One region of the Romboutsia lituseburensis genome, then DNA from elsewhere that is predicted to be linked to it. Evidence: riboswitches for the same ligand, from Rfam matches in the RefSeq annotation. Region 1 holds a riboswitch; each other region holds the start of a gene.
The links. A riboswitch is a leader RNA that binds a small molecule or an ion and turns the genes downstream of it on or off. The one in region 1 is predicted to bind thiamine pyrophosphate.
Positions count from the first base shown of each region.

Region 2: another riboswitch for thiamine pyrophosphate. It lies ahead of thiM (hydroxyethylthiazole kinase); the one in region 1 lies ahead of thiS (sulfur carrier protein ThiS).
Region 3: another riboswitch for thiamine pyrophosphate. It lies ahead of thiC (phosphomethylpyrimidine synthase ThiC); the one in region 1 lies ahead of thiS (sulfur carrier protein ThiS).

Region 1 is NZ_JANQBQ010000001.1:1,314,015-1,319,394, forward strand. It holds gene NWE74_RS06420 (thiamine phosphate synthase) at 1-580, opposite strand, end outside; gene thiH (2-iminoacetate synthase ThiH) at 580-1,683, opposite strand; gene NWE74_RS06430 (thiazole synthase) at 1,711-2,493, opposite strand; gene thiF (sulfur carrier protein ThiS adenylyltransferase ThiF) at 2,518-3,315, opposite strand; gene thiS (sulfur carrier protein ThiS) at 3,317-3,511, opposite strand; TPP riboswitch at 3,624-3,734, opposite strand; gene NWE74_RS06445 (threonine/serine exporter family protein) at 3,994-4,488, opposite strand; gene NWE74_RS06450 (threonine/serine ThrE exporter family protein) at 4,490-5,251, opposite strand.
Region 2 is NZ_JANQBQ010000001.1:3,425,159-3,430,538, forward strand. It holds gene NWE74_RS16490 (cation-translocating P-type ATPase) at 1-1,661, opposite strand, end outside; gene NWE74_RS16495 (metal-sensing transcriptional repressor) at 2,031-2,306, opposite strand; TPP riboswitch at 2,520-2,613, shown strand; gene thiM (hydroxyethylthiazole kinase) at 2,757-3,551, shown strand; gene tenA (thiaminase II) at 3,579-4,253, shown strand; gene thiT (energy-coupled thiamine transporter ThiT) at 4,246-4,842, shown strand; gene NWE74_RS16515 (hypothetical protein) at 5,050-5,380, shown strand, end outside.
Region 3 is NZ_JANQBQ010000001.1:2,247,796-2,253,175, reverse strand. It holds gene NWE74_RS10770 (ATP-dependent RecD-like DNA helicase) at 1-530, shown strand, start outside; gene NWE74_RS10765 (ComF family protein) at 533-1,309, shown strand; TPP riboswitch at 1,660-1,755, shown strand; gene thiC (phosphomethylpyrimidine synthase ThiC) at 1,866-3,164, shown strand; gene hpf (ribosome hibernation-promoting factor, HPF/YfiA family) at 3,546-4,097, shown strand; gene secA (preprotein translocase subunit SecA) at 4,287-5,380, shown strand, end outside.

The DNA.
Region 1 (5,380 bases):
TATCAGACTTCATAATCTGTGACATTATAGCTATATCATCACAATATTTCAATGTATTCAATGAATTTTTAGGTGTTATCCCTCCTAATGCTACAATATTTGAACTGCTTATTTTTTTAGCACTTATTAATATATCTATTCCCTTAGGATTCATACCTTTTTTACAATCAGTTTCATATATATGAGATATAGTTATATAATCAATTTTTAAATTATTTACTTTTTTTAACTCTTCTAAATACTCTATTTCTTCTATACTATGAGTTGATATTCCCAATATTTTATTATCTTTAAATACATAGTTATTTTGCAGATTTTTTTTAAATAGAATAAATGGTAAATGAATACCATCTGCATCTACTTCTTCAAATACATCAACATTTGAATTTATAATCAAATTATATTTTTTATTTATATTTTTAAGACTATATTTTATTTTATAATATATATTTTTAAGCTGTTCATTATTTAAATCTTTTTCTCTTATTATTATATTTTCAATTCCATTATAAACTGAATTTTTTATTGATTCAAAGTACTTATCTTCATCACATAAGCTTCTATTAGTTATAAGGTACACTAAAATCGCTCCCAATCTTTAAATATATGCTGATAACCTATAGAATGTAACATATCTTTAACTTGTCCTACATTACTTTCATCGCTTATTTTAAACTGTGATGTATCTTTACTGCCTTGAGAATGACCACCTACATCCGTTGATACTCCAGCACTTAGCTTAGTTATTCCTAAAGGAATTAAGTTTTTTCTAAGATCTAAGGATTCTCTTGTTGATAAATTTATCCCCCCATGATTATCAAATAGTCTCATACATAAAATAGCTTGTACTAATTCTACATCATTTACATCTTTTATACCATCATAACATCCTTTAAATGGTCTAATTCTTGGTACTGAATATGATATTTCTATATGCGGATATTTATTTCTTAAGTATTTCCCATGCAATAAAGTAAAAAATGTTTCTTTTCTAAAATCATTAAGACCTAATAGCGCTCCAATAGATAAACTTCTCATACCTGCCTTTGCACCTCTCTCAGGAGCATCTAATCTATATTTATAATTTGATTTTGGACCTTTTATATGTACTTCTTTGTATATATCTTCATCATAAACTTCTTGATATACAGTTAGAGAATCAACACCTTTATATACAAGATATTCATATTCTTTTTCATCCATAGGATACACTTCTATACCTATAGATGAAAATTTAGATTTTAGTGTTTCCACTGCTTCTCCTATATATTTTACGTCTGAATGTATATTGCTTTCTCCTGTAAGTATTAATAGATGTTTAAAACCTTCCTTTGATATAAACGCACCCTCATTTTTTATTTCTTCTATTGTTAATTTCTTTCTTTTTATACCACTGTCTAAGTTGTATCCGCAATATACACATTTATTAATACAATAATTTGCTATATACATCGGCGTGTATAAACATATTGTTTTTCCAAAATATTGATTAGTTATTTTATTAGATTTTTGTGCCATTAATTCTAAATACTTTACTGCCTTTTTCGAAAGTAAATTAAGCAAATCATATTCATCTAAATAATCTTTTTGCAACGAATTCAATATATTTTCATCGGTTACATTATCCATATATCCATATATATCAAAATCTTTATACGAATTTAAAACATCATAAAAACTCATGATCCCCACTCCCCTAAAAGTTTATATTTACTTTACTGTGCTTAACTGTGATAAAAAACCAGTTAGAGGTGATGATGCATTTGCATAATCAGATACTATTCCACACTTAGCAAGATATGCTTCTCTTCCACCTTCTACTGCTAATCTAAATGCTTTTGCCATTTTTACTGGATCATTGCTTGATGCAATTGCGGTATTTACTAATACTGCTGCAGCTCCCAGCTCCATTGCTTCCATTGCTTGAGATGGCTTTCCAATACCTGCATCTACAATTATAGGTATATCTAATTCTTCAATCATAATCTTTATCATTTCTTTCATCCTAATCCCTCTATTTGATCCTATAGGAGATCCTAAAGGCATTACAGCTGCTGCTCCAGCATCTATAAGCCTTTTTCCAGCATAAAGATCTGGGCTCATATACGGAAGGACTACAAAACCTTCTTTAGCCAGAATTTCAGTTGCTTTGATTGTCTCATCATTATCTGGTAATAAATATTTTGTATCTGAAATAATTTCTATCTTTACAAAATTTCCACATCCCATTTTACGTGCAATTCTTGCAATCCTAACAGCTTCTTGATGATTTGTTGCTCCTGATGTATTCGGTAGTATTGTCATCTCTTTTGGTATATGTGTTAATATATTTTCTTCTTTATTATCTAGATCAACTCTTCTAAGAGCCATTGTTATTATTTCACTATTACTCTCATTTATTACCTTAGGTAATATTTCATTTGATCCATATTTTCCTGTTCCTATAAGAAGTCTACTATTAAATTTATGATCTCCTAAAACTAATCTATCCATATTATCCCCCTAAATTTGCTATAATTAATATTTATCAACTAATATTTTAATCACTAAGTTTGCCATATGATTTGCACATATAGCGACTCTAGGTGCCATTAGACCATCTCCAATTTTTGCTTCACTTACTAAGTCTCCACATATGTAAAAATTTTCTCTAAGTTTTTTTGTTTGTATCATATTTGAATCATAATATCCTGCCATTCCAGATGATGCAATTAAAAATTTTTCTTTCATATTTGTTAATATATAATTACTTATTTCAGCTTTTGATTTTGGATTATCAAAAGCTTCTACAATAATGTCTGCATCTTTAAATAAATTCATATTTTCTTTAGTAATTTTTTCATTAATTTTTTTTATATTTATAAAAGGATTTATATTATTTAAATTATTTTTAATGGCACTTGTTTTATAACTGCCTATATCATCTATAAAATACTGTTGCCTATTTAAATTAGATGGCTCAACAATATCATAATCGGCTATAATTAGCTCCCCTACTCCAATCCTCGCTAAAGAAATTGCTATGTTTGATCCTAATCCGCCTAATCCTAATATAGCAACACTTCCTTTTTTTAGCTTCTCATGTATATTGGGAGTATGCCTTGCAGCTAAAAGTTTTTCTATTTTATCTAAATTTAAATTTTCACCCCTTTTAATTAAACTAACTTTATCACTTTCTTGTAACTTATAATTTTTTTCAACAGGGTAGCCATTTAATATTACAATGTCGCTTTCTTTTTTGTACTTATCCCTAACTTCATATAAAGTTAATTTCTCATCTATTTCTGTATGAATTTCATTTAAAAAAATTTTAATTTTAACCCCCCCCTACAAAGCTTATTACTTCTATAATATCTTCCTCTGTTAAAATATAATTTTTATATTTCTCAGACTCTATTATTTCAAAATTCACCTCAACTACCACTTGTTCTTCATTTAAATTGAAATACTCTAAAAGACTTAAAATATTTTTATTATCTCCAAGTGATAGATTTTTCCCATTTACTTTCATATTACCCCCTTCTAAATAAAAATTGTATTATTGTTTCAATAAAAAAGTGCTTATCCTATTTCTAGGAAAGCACTTAATTTACATAATATAAAAAATGTATACTCAAAAATTTTAGTATACTTAAAAGCTTCCCTTCGCAAGCATTACCTTGATCAGGTTTAGTAGGGTATTAAGTTGAGGCTTTTCTCTCAGCTAGCCAATTCTAGCTCCCCTAGCTTATATTCTATTAACTTTTACACTTTGAGTATAGCATAGTGTTTTTACCATCTCAACAATGTAATATAATATTTTATCTTTTTTATCGTTAAATTTTTAATTATACAATTTGAGTTGACTTTATATCACTTAAATTATATAATTAAAAAGATTTTGTATAAAACCACTGCAAAATTACTACACAGTTTAAGTTTGAAATATATATTAAGAGCTTAATTTAAAAATTAAGCAAATCCCCATTATTTTTAATAATGGGGATTTTAAATTTACTCAAAACTTTCTTCTAACGTTTGTTTTGTGTTTTTTATCCTTTTTGGAGACTTTAACAAATTATCTAGTGTCTTGTGCAAATTAAAATTTCTAAATAAAGTAGATACAAAAATAACGCCTAGTGCTAAAGCACCCGCTAAGGATAATGTATTTATACCATAATCTATAGCTTTTATATAATCTCCTTTTATAAATTCATACATTGTATTATATACACCATAACCTGGAACTAAAGGTATTAAACAGCATACAGATAATGTTGTTGCTGGAGTTTTATACACTCTAGCACAAATTTCACAATATATACTAAAACATATTGCAGCTATAAAAAATGAAGATACCTGAGAAACTTCATTGGCTAAACAAAGTTTATAAGCAAACCAACTTAATCCTCCTCCAAATCCAGCTGCTAAAAGTCGTCTTCCTTTTATATTAAAAATAATACCAAAGCTTATTGCAGATAGTGCTGATGCTATTGCTTCTAGTATCATATTAAATCCCCCCCATTGTTAAATATAAATGTATTACTGCTCCTGTACCAACAGCAATAGATACTGCCACTAAAAATGCCTCTGCAGCTTTAGTAAGACCGGATATTAGTTGACCTTCTATTATATCTCTTATAGAATTAGTTAGTGCAAGTCCTGGTACCAACAACATTATACATCCAGCTATTAATTTATCAATCTCTCTGATTATCCCTATCTTTAAAAGTATTATAGAAAAAATAGCTATAATTGCACCACATATGCTATTTATAAAAAATTCATTTAGTGATGACTTGCTTAAACTCATAAAAATTAATTTGGTTATGATTCCCACTAAAAAAGAAACTATAATAGAATTGATTTCTCCACCAAATAACATTGTAAAAGCTGATGAAGCAATTCCTGATGCGACTAATATTTTTTCTGTATCGTAGCTATCATCAATACATATTATTTCTAATTCTCTCTCACATTCCTCAATGGATAATTTTTCCACACTAATCTTTCTAGATAAAGAATTTATATTGTGGACCCTATTTAAATTTATCCCTCTTGATTTTATTCTTTTCACTATAGAGTGAATTTTCCCTTCAATAGATACAGAAACCATTACTGCTGTCGGTGTTGCAAAAACATCTACATCATCAACATTAAATGCTTGACATATGCTTGATATAGTTTCTTCAACTCTATACGTTTCTCCACCGCTTTGTAGCATTGCTCTTCCTGCATTAGAGGAAAAATTGAGAACTCTATTAATATCCATAAAATCTCCCCCCTATCACCTAACGATAAACTCATTATAACATATGAAATTTACATATTTTATACATTTTTTCACCAAATATTTATGTATAAAACTACAACCTTCTTTTAAAAAGCCTTTTCCTATTTA
Region 2 (5,380 bases), 2.1 Mb from region 1:
ACTGATAAAATAATTGCAATAATATTAATTAGCATCGCTATAGTAATATTAAACTTAATTGTTTTTAATGTAGAGTTAGAAAGTCGTTTGATATATTCTATTTTACTAATATCATCTCCCATTATAGCAATATCAGCGGCTTCAATAGCAATATCACTTCCCATAGTTCCCATTGCGATTCCAACTGTAGCCGTTTTTAAGGCAGGCGCATCATTGACACCATCCCCAACCATGCATATTAGCTGTCCTTTGTTTTGTATATTAATTATAGCTGATACTTTATCTTCTGGAAGTAATGATGATTTTATTTCTTTTATTCCAACTTTATTACCTATATACTCAGCAGATTTTTTATTATCTCCAGTTAGTAGTACAGTTTGTGAAATTCCACTTTGTGAAAGTTTATTTATCATAGTATTTGCATTTTCTTTTATCGTATCTGAAAGAGCAATAATTCCTATAATACAATTTTGTTTTGCTGTAATAATAATAGCTTTTCCTTGTTCTCTTAATGATAATATTAAACTATTAATATCCTCAGGAATATTAATACCTTCCTCAATCATCAACTTTTCATTACCGCATAATATTTTATTATTTTGTACTTTAGAAACTACGCCTTTTCCAACAATCATAGAAAACTCTTCTGGTTCGCAAATATCAATTTTATTTGTTTTTGTAAAAGATACTATTGCTTTTCCTATAGGGTGCTCTGAACGGGTTTCAGCTGAACCTACACTTTTTAATAACTCATTTTCTGAGATATTAATAGGGATAATATCTGAAACAACTAAATTTCCATGAGTTAATGTACCTGTTTTATCAAAAGCGACCACATTAATTTGTCCCATACTTTCAAGTGCTTCACCAGATTTTATTAAAACTCCAAATTTCGTTGCTTGACCAATTGCAGCTACAATAGATGTTGGTGTAGAAAGAGCTAAGGCACATGGACAAAATACTACAAGTACTGTAACTGCACGTGTAATATCTTTTGTTATAAAATATGTAATAATAGCAATAGCACAAGCTGTTGGTACAAACCAAGCCGACCATTTATCTACAACTCTTTGCATCGGTGCTTTATTATCCTCTGCTTGTTTTACTAGTGATATCATTTTTTGCAATGATGAATCAGAAAAAGACTTTGTAACCTTAATATCTATTGAACCGAAACAATTAATTGTTCCTGTATATACCTTGTCACCCTTAATTTTATCAACAGGCAATGATTCTCCAGTCATAACAGATTGATCGATAGATGTTTGACCAAATTCAATTATTCCATCGGCAGGGATATTCTCTCCTGGTAAAACTCTAAGAATATCATCAATTTGAATATTTTCTGGGTCTATAAATTCTTCTTTTAAAGTTCCATCTGAGTGGTAAATAATTTTTCTACCTTTAGCAGGAACCAGCTTTAAAAGTTGTGTAATTCCTTTTTTAGTACGGTCAACTGTTTTATCTTCAAGCCATCCACCTATAGCCATAATAAATGCAACTTCACCTGCTGCAAAGACCTCTCCTATAAAAATACATGCTATCATAGCAATAGTAATAAGTAGTGCAGAGCTAATATAAAAACTTTTAACAACTCTTTCAATCGCTATCCAAGCAAGTGGAAATCCAGATATTAATATAGATATCCATGCTGGATCAATTAAAAATTAAAATTCCCAAGTAATTCCATGTGTTCTAATAAACTAATTCCTAAAAATATTCCAGATACAATAATCATTGGAAAGGAATTAAGAAAATCATTGATTTTTTTCATATTTCACCTCATTTTAAATTATTAATAAAAAAAATATACATATACCCCTATAGGTATGTATTAGAAGTGAATTATCTTAAAGTCAATAAAAAAGTCGCTTGGCTCCTGTCGCTAACGACTTCGTCCTTTGCTCAAAATGTTTTTTATACTCAAAACCAATTTATTAATATAACTTACTTTCATGAATTATCCACAGAAAATGAAGTATCATAATATCCTTAGGCATAAAAAAAGTAGTTTATATAAACTACTTTTTTTATCCCATTCTTGAAAAATGTTCAATGGCTTTTGCAAAGTCTTTAATTGTTTTTTCAGTATCTCCATGTTCAATACCATCTTTTACACAATGGTTTATATGACCTTCTAATACTAACTGTCCAACTTTATGCACTGCTTTTTTTACTGCATTGATTTGAATTAAAACATCTTCACAAGGTATATCTTTATCAACCATTTTATCTATGGCATTTAATTGTCCCATTATCTTTTTTATCCTTTTATGTAAATTATCTGAATCCATACATTGACGCATAGTCTATCCTCCACCTTTAAATTCTATCTATTATGTAGAAGAATATCATTGGTATTTAGTAATGTCAATAAAATATATACAACAGTTAAATTTTTAGATATATTTCTTACAATAAGAATAAATAGCTATTGATTGTTTATTTTTTGCTGTAAATTGGAAAAATTAGTTGACACATAAAAATAAAGTACTATACTTAAAGTGTAAATAAAATTTAAAAATTGCTAGGGGAGCCATATGGCTGAGAGGATTACCGACCCTTATACCTGATCTGGATAATGCCAGCGTAGGGAAGCTTTATAAGACTTGACACAACAAATATTATTTTAGATAGTTATAAATCTAAACATTAATTTTGATATTTATTGTACATAAAGCTATACCTAATCAGGTATAGCTTTTTTTACGTTTAAGAAAATTAAATGCTAAAACTTAAATTAGGGGGGCTTTAAGATGTTTAATTTAATTGAAAAGGTGAAAGACGTAAATCCATTAGTTTTACATTATACAAATAATGTAACTATAAATGATTGTGCTAATATAACGTTAGCATTAGGGGCAAGCCCTTTGATGAGTTTTTCATATGAGGAAGTAGAAGATATAGTAAAAGCAGCAAATTCAGTAGTTATAAACATAGGAACTATGAATTCAGAGTTATTAAACTTATATCTAATAGCAGGTAAAGTTGCTAATAAATATAAAAAGCCTGTTATATTAGATCCAGTAGGTGTATTTGCAACTGAAGCTAGAACAAATCTTACAAATAAACTTTTAAATGAAGTTAAGTTTGACGTAGTAAAAGGAAATGTGGCAGAAATTAAATTTATAGGTGGATTTGATGTAAAGGGAAAAGGTGTGGATTCATTTGATGATGAAACAGATTGTACAGAGATTATAAAAAAAGTAGCTAAGAAGTTAGAATGTGTAGTAGCAGCAACAGGAAAGACAGATATTATAACAGATGGAGATAAAGTTTATAAAATAAATAATGGAACTGAAAAACTTAAAGGAATAACTGGAACTGGTTGTATGAGTGCAAGTTTAATTGCAAGTTTCTTAGGGTGTGATGAAGACACATTAGAATGTGCCACTATGGGAGTTTTAACAATGTCTTTATGTGGTGAATTAGCTGATAGTCAAAATCCAGCTATAGGAAGCTTTAAAGTGAATTTAATGGATGAAGTATATAAATTAAATGTTGATAAATTAAATACATATGCAAAGATAGAAGAATTAGCATTAGCTTAATAAAACAAAAAGAATGGAGAGATAGATATGTTATTTACTGAGCGTTTATTTGAAGGAAGTAAAGATATTTGGGAAAGTTATTTAGAGCATCCTTTTTTAAAAGAAATAGGAGAAGGAACTTTAGATAAAGAGAAATTTAGAAAATACCTTATACAAGATTATTTATATTTAAAAGAATATACAAAAGTGTATTGTATGGGAGTTGTGAAAAGCAACACTATAAGAGAAATGAATATGTTTTATGAAGGTGCTGATGGGATCTTAAATGATGAAACAGCAAATCATATTTCATACTTAAAAGGTTTTGGAGAAAATATGGATGAAATAGAAAAATATGAGTATCACAAAAACAATGAAAGTTATACAAGCTATATGAAAAATGTATCATTAGCAGGTGGGGCTAAGGAAATAATATCTGTAATACTTCCTTGCACATGGAGTTATAACTATATAGGACTTAAATTAAAAGAAAACTATAAAGATTGTATAGAAGATAGTTTTTATAAAAGTTGGATAGAAACTTATAGTAGTGAAGGATATACTAAGTTTACAAATGATTGGATAGATTTTACTAATGAAATATGTAAAGACCTAAGTGAGGAAGAAGAAAGAAATCTTATAAGTATATTTAGAAAAGCTAGTATATATGAAATGGACTTTTGGCATATGGCATATGAAGGGAGTGAGCTAGCTTATGTTTAATAGTATATTACTTGTAGTTTGTGTAGTTCCATTAGTTTTATATGTTTTAAAAATAAGAAAGTATAAATTTAAAACAAAAGAAATGGTTGTAATAGCAATGTTTAGTGCAATGAGTTATATATTATCATTAATTCCATTTGTAAGATATCCTCAAGGTGGAGGAATTAACATGTTCTCAATGTTACCATTGTTATTGGTATCAGTTTTATATTCAAGAGAGGCAGGACTTACAGCCGGTCTTATAACAGGAACTATAAGCTTATTAATAGGCGGATACATAATGCACCCTGCTCAAGTTATCTTAGATTATGCTATTCCTGATATGGCACTAGGTCTTAGTGATATGTTTGGAAAAGATGATAAGAAAAAAATTATATTTGGTAGTTTAGTTGCAATATTATTAAATACAACGTCACACTTCTTATCTGGAGTATTTTTCTTTGGTCAATTTGCACCAGAAGGAATGAACCCCGTACTTTATTCATTCTTATACAACTTCTCAGGTCATGGAGTAGAAGGAGTACTTTGCGTAGTTATAATGGCATTACTTCCATTAGCTAATTTAAGAAAAGTTGCAAGTTTACAATAAATACTTTCATGACATAAATTATCAAATTGTAAATAAATTGTAAGAATATTGTTATTTTATTGTAAATACTTATTATGCAAAATTTGGTATCATTAGTTTAAGCTAAACGAATTTTAAGCAACGGACGAAGTCGTTGGCGATATGAAGTGTAGCGCCCACGCGGTGGCTTAAAGCGAAGCGAATTTTAATAATAAGGAGAATAAACTGATGAAACTAAAAGTGAGTTTACTGGCATTAATGATGAGTTTAACTTTAGTAGGATGTGCAAATCAATCAACTACTACTGAAACTAAAAAAGATAGTAATCAAGTACAAGAAAATATAGATTCACCAAAAGACAACGCAAAAGATGATAATGAACAAAGTGATGATATACAAAAAGAAGATATAGAGGCAAAACAAGAAGCAAAAAGTGATAAAGTTAAAAAAGAAGAATCTAAAAAGAATTTAAAGAAGCAAGAAGAGAAAAAAGAAGCAAAATCAGAAACAACAGATTTTAAAATATACACAGCAAAAGAAGAAGACACTCAAAGCATAG
Region 3 (5,380 bases), 930 kb from region 1:
TTCAAAAACACCTTAATAAACCTGAAAAATATAAGGTTGAAGAGAATTTCCAGAAAAGACTTTTTAGGGTAGGGGATAAAGTAATGCAAATTAAAAATAACTACACTAAAAAATGGGAAAATGAAGATAGAAGTGAAACTGGGGAAGGTATATATAATGGAGATATTGGATATGTGTACCATATAGATAAAGAAAAAAGAATTGTATATGTAATATTTGATCAAGTAAAAATAGTAGAGTACAAATATGATGAACTAGATGAACTGGATCATAGCTTCTGTACAACAATTCATAAAAGTCAAGGTAGTGAATTTCCAGTAGTAGTAATACCTATGACATGGGCTCCTCCTATGCTATTAAGTAGAAATTTATTATATACTGCTGTTACAAGAGCAAAAAAACTTGTAGTAATAGTGGGAGATGTTAAATACTTGGAGTATATGATAAAAAACAATAGAACTAATGATAGATATTCGAATTTATCATATAAACTCAATAAATTTAAAGAAGAAGGGGTGTTAGTTAAGTAAGAATGAATAGTCATTTGAAAAAATTAAATGACATAAATGAATGTATGACTGATATATTTCTCGACCTTATATACCCAAATAATATAAGTTGCATAATTTGCAACAAACCAATAAATAAGAATAACACATACTCCATGTGTAAGGATTGCTTTGATGAACTTCATTTTATACTAGATGGATGTATTAAGTGTGGAAAGCCAATAATTAATTGCTCTTTAGAAGAACATGATATAGATGAATGTAGCTACTGTAGTGGTAAAGAATTTCATTTTGATAAAGCTATATCATGTATAGAATATAATGATTTTAGCAAAAAAATGATTTTTGGATTTAAATATAGCAATAAAACCTATATGAGTAGATACATAGCATCAATAATGAAGGAAAAAATAATATTAGAGGAAATAAACTTTGACTATATACTATTTGTGCCTTTACATAAATCAAGATTGAAAAAAAGGGGATTTAATCAAGCGTATAAGATAGCCAAGTATTTAAGTAAAGAATTTAATATACCAGTACTTGATTGTATAGTAAGGAAAGGGAACACTAAAAGACTTTATAAATTAAGAAAAAAAGAAAGAAAAGATGAGTTAAGAGATGCATTTATATTAAAGAAGAACAAGATTTATCTAGAAGAACAAAATATAATACTTGTAGATGATATATTTACAACAGGTGCAACTGTAAATGAGATCTCAAGGATACTAAAATTAGAAGGTGTAAATTTAATAACAGTATCAACTTTTTTAACAGGAGTTAACACGTTTAGTTGTTAGGAATAAATTCCTATTGACATATATCTCATAAAATATTAAAATAGAAAAAGTGATATTTAGGTCTGTGGTTGCAAGTCCAAGCCAGTCGCAGGCAAAGGGATCCACGTAAGTTAACACTAAAAATTGGGTTAATGATCATGGTGCGGCTTAGAAGTAAGACCTACCGGTATAAAATCGAGAGAGTTAGTAGTGCGGCGAACCCAAGCGAACCCTCCAGTAGGCGAGTGTGGGGTCAAAAACCAGGTCAGCTAAATATCCTAAAGTACCTTTATAGGTGCTTTTTTTTATGTTTAAAATATTATTTTATTGCGATATAGAGCAAACAAGTATAGAATGTAATTGTAAAATAAAATATTAGCTAGGGGTGCCAAAAGGCTGAGAGATGAAAGTCAACCCTTGTACCTGATCTGGATAATACCAGCGTAGGAAAGCCTGTTTATATACTGTTTATTTTTTATAAGAAAAACTAAGCTATGTTCCTATTTGGGGATATAGCTTTTTTAGTATATGAAAGCCTTTAATCAAGGGTATAGCTAAAGAATTAGGGGGATTAAAGATGAATTATACAACACAAATGGATGCTGCTAAAAAAGGAATAGTAACTAATGAAATGATAGTTGTAGCTAAGAAGGAGAATAAATCAATTGAAGAATTAATTGATCTAGTTAAAAGTGGAAAAGTAGTAATTCCGGCTAATAAAAATCATAAAACATTGAGTGCAGAAGGTGTAGGACAGGGTCTTAAAACTAAAATAAATGTAAATTTAGGCATATCTAAGGATTGTTATAGTTGCGAAAAAGAATTAGAAAAAGTTAGGGTTGCTATAGATATGAAAGCTGAATCAATAATGGACTTATCTAACTATGGAAAAACAGAAGGTTTAAGAAAAAATATAATTAATATGTCAACAGCAATGATAGGAACAGTACCAATGTATGATGCTATAGGATTTTATGATAAAGAACTAAAAGATATAACAGTTGATGAATTCTTTAAAGTAGTTGAAAAACATGGAGAAGATGGCGTAGATTTTATAACTGTTCATGCAGGCCTTAATAAAGAGGCGATAGAAACCTTAAAAAGAAATAATAGATTAACTCATATTGTTTCAAGAGGTGGATCACTTTTATATGCTTGGATGGAGTTTAATAATGCTGAAAATCCTTTCTATGAATATTATGATAGACTTTTAGATATATGTGAAAAATATGATATAACTATATCTTTAGGAGATGCTTTAAGACCGGGATCTATAAATGATTCTACAGATGCAAGTCAAATAAAAGAACTTATAACCTTAGGAGAGCTTACGAAAAGAGCATGGGATAGAAACGTGCAAGTTATAATAGAAGGGCCAGGACATATGGCAATAAATGAAATTGAATCTAATATTGTACTTCAAAAGAAACTTTGTCATCAAGCTCCATTTTATGTATTAGGTCCAATAGTAACAGATGTAGCTCCAGGATATGACCATATAACATCAGCTATAGGGGGTGCAATAGCAGCATCGCATGGAGCAGATTTTTTATGTTATGTAACTCCAGCAGAGCACTTGAGATTACCTGATTTAGATGATATGAAAGAAGGAATAGTTGCAGCCAAAATAGCAGCGCATGCAGCTGATATAGCTAAAGGAATATCAAAAGCTAGAGAATGGGATTACAAGATGAGCAAAGCTAGAGCAGATATAAATTTTGAAGACATGATAAATTTATCATTAGAACCAGAAAAACCAAAATTATATAGAGAAAGTTCTGTTCCAACTGAAAAAGAAAGCTGTACTATGTGTGGAAAGATGTGCTCAATGAGAACTATGAAAAAAATAATGAATGGAGAAAATCCTCAATTATAATATAGAATTTTTTAAAAAAATGTATAAATTTATAAAAAAAAAATTTTATGTTTAAAATTGTATAAATCATTAAAAAACGACACTAATTCACAAATAAATAACAACTATTGTAGACATTTGTGGATAGTCGATATTATAAAAATAGCTTGAAATGCACAATAAGTAGAGTTATTAACAAAATTATCCACATTATCCACAGTTATAGTGTTAATATTAATCCACATATATAATTTGTAGATTATCCCAAAATTAATCTTATTTTATTTGAATATATTAATTTAGAAAAGTTAACAATAAAAATAAAGGATTATATAAGTCAGAGTAGAATACTTTATTAAAGTATAACTAATTATACTGCTATAACTGAAGGGAGATGTTCTTATGAATATAATAATATCTGGAAAACAAATGGAACTAACAGATGGAATTAAAGGTGCGATAGAAGAGAAAATCGGAAGATTAGACTACTACCTTCATCCAGAAACAGAAGTGAAAGTGACAGTTAGTGCTAAAAAATCAAGACAAAAAGTAGAAGTAACAATAATCCCTATAAGTGGACCAATAGTTAGAGCTGAAGATATAGAAGAAAACTTATATGCAGCTATAGACATAGTTTATGATAAATTAAATAAGCAATTAAGAAGATATAAAAATAGATTGCAAGATAGACATCAAGATAGTGAGAGTATAAGATTCCAAGGTGTAGAATTAAATGAGGACATTGACTTTGAAGACGATGATGAAGATAATTTAGATATAGTAATAGAAAGACATAAAAAGTTTGATATGAAACCTATGAGTGCCGAAGAAGCGGTGTTACAGATGGAATTAATAGAGCATGATTTCTATATGTTTAGAAATATAGATACAGATGAAGTATCTATAGTATATAAACGTAGAAATGGTGGATATGGGATAATAGAACATGAATAAGATAATTTAAATTAATTAAAAAGCTATCGATAAATTTAATTATCGATAGCTTTTTTAATTAGTTTACCTTACATAGAGTAGTTACATTTTAAGCGTTAGAATATAAAGGCAAATATTCAATATTAAATATAGAATTTTTATGGTAAAATGAATATTAGTATAATAATTGAGCGAGGAGAGATGCTGAATATGAGTTTTTTAGATAATTTATTTAACATGGCGGATAAAAAAGAACTTAAAAAGTTTAATAAGATAGTTGATCAAATAGATTCTTTAGAGACAAAGTTTGATTCTATGTCAGATAAAGAATTTCAAAATATGACAAATATATTTAAAGAAAGATTAAGTGCAGGAGAAACGATAGATGATATATTACCAGAAGCTTTTGCTGTTGTAAGAGAAGCATCTAAAAGAATATTAGGAATGAGACACTATAGAGTACAGCTTATAGGTGGTATTGTTCTTCATCAAGGTAGAATAGCTGAAATGAAAACTGGTGAAGGTAAAACATTAGTTGCAACTGCTCCAGTATATTTAAATGCTCTTACAGGGAAAGGTGTACATGTAGTAACAGTAAATGATTATCTAGCAAAACGTGATAAGGAACAAATGGCAAAAGTATATGAATTCCTTGGAATGACAGTTGGGGTAATAGTTCATGGGCAAAATCCTCAAGTTAGAAGAGAACAATATCAATGTGATATAACATATGGAACTAACAATGAATATGGATTTGATTACTTAAAAGATAACATGGTAATACATAAGGAACAAATGGTTCAAAGAGAGTTAAACTATGCTATAGTGGATGAGGTTGACTCAATTCTTGTAGATGAGGCAAGAACACCACTTATAATATCTGGACCTGGGGATAAATCTACACATTTATATGCAGATGCTAATACATTTGTACTAACATTAAAGCCAGATAATTATGAGGTTGATGAAAAACAAAAATCAGTTTCTTTAACTGAATCGGGGATACAAAAAGCAGAAGTTTACTTTAATGTAGATAACTTAACAGATGTAGCTAATACAGAACTTTATCATCATATAAGTCAAGCATTAAAAGCTCATGTAATAATGAAACGTGATGTTGATTATGTATCTAAAGATGGAGAAATAATTATAGTTGATGAATTTACAGGAAGACTTATGTTTGGTAGAAGATACTCTGAAGGATTACACCAAGCTATAGAAGCTAAGGAAGGTCTAAGAATTCAAAGGGAGTCTAAAACATTAGCTACAGTAACATTCCAAAATTACTTTAGAATGTATAACAA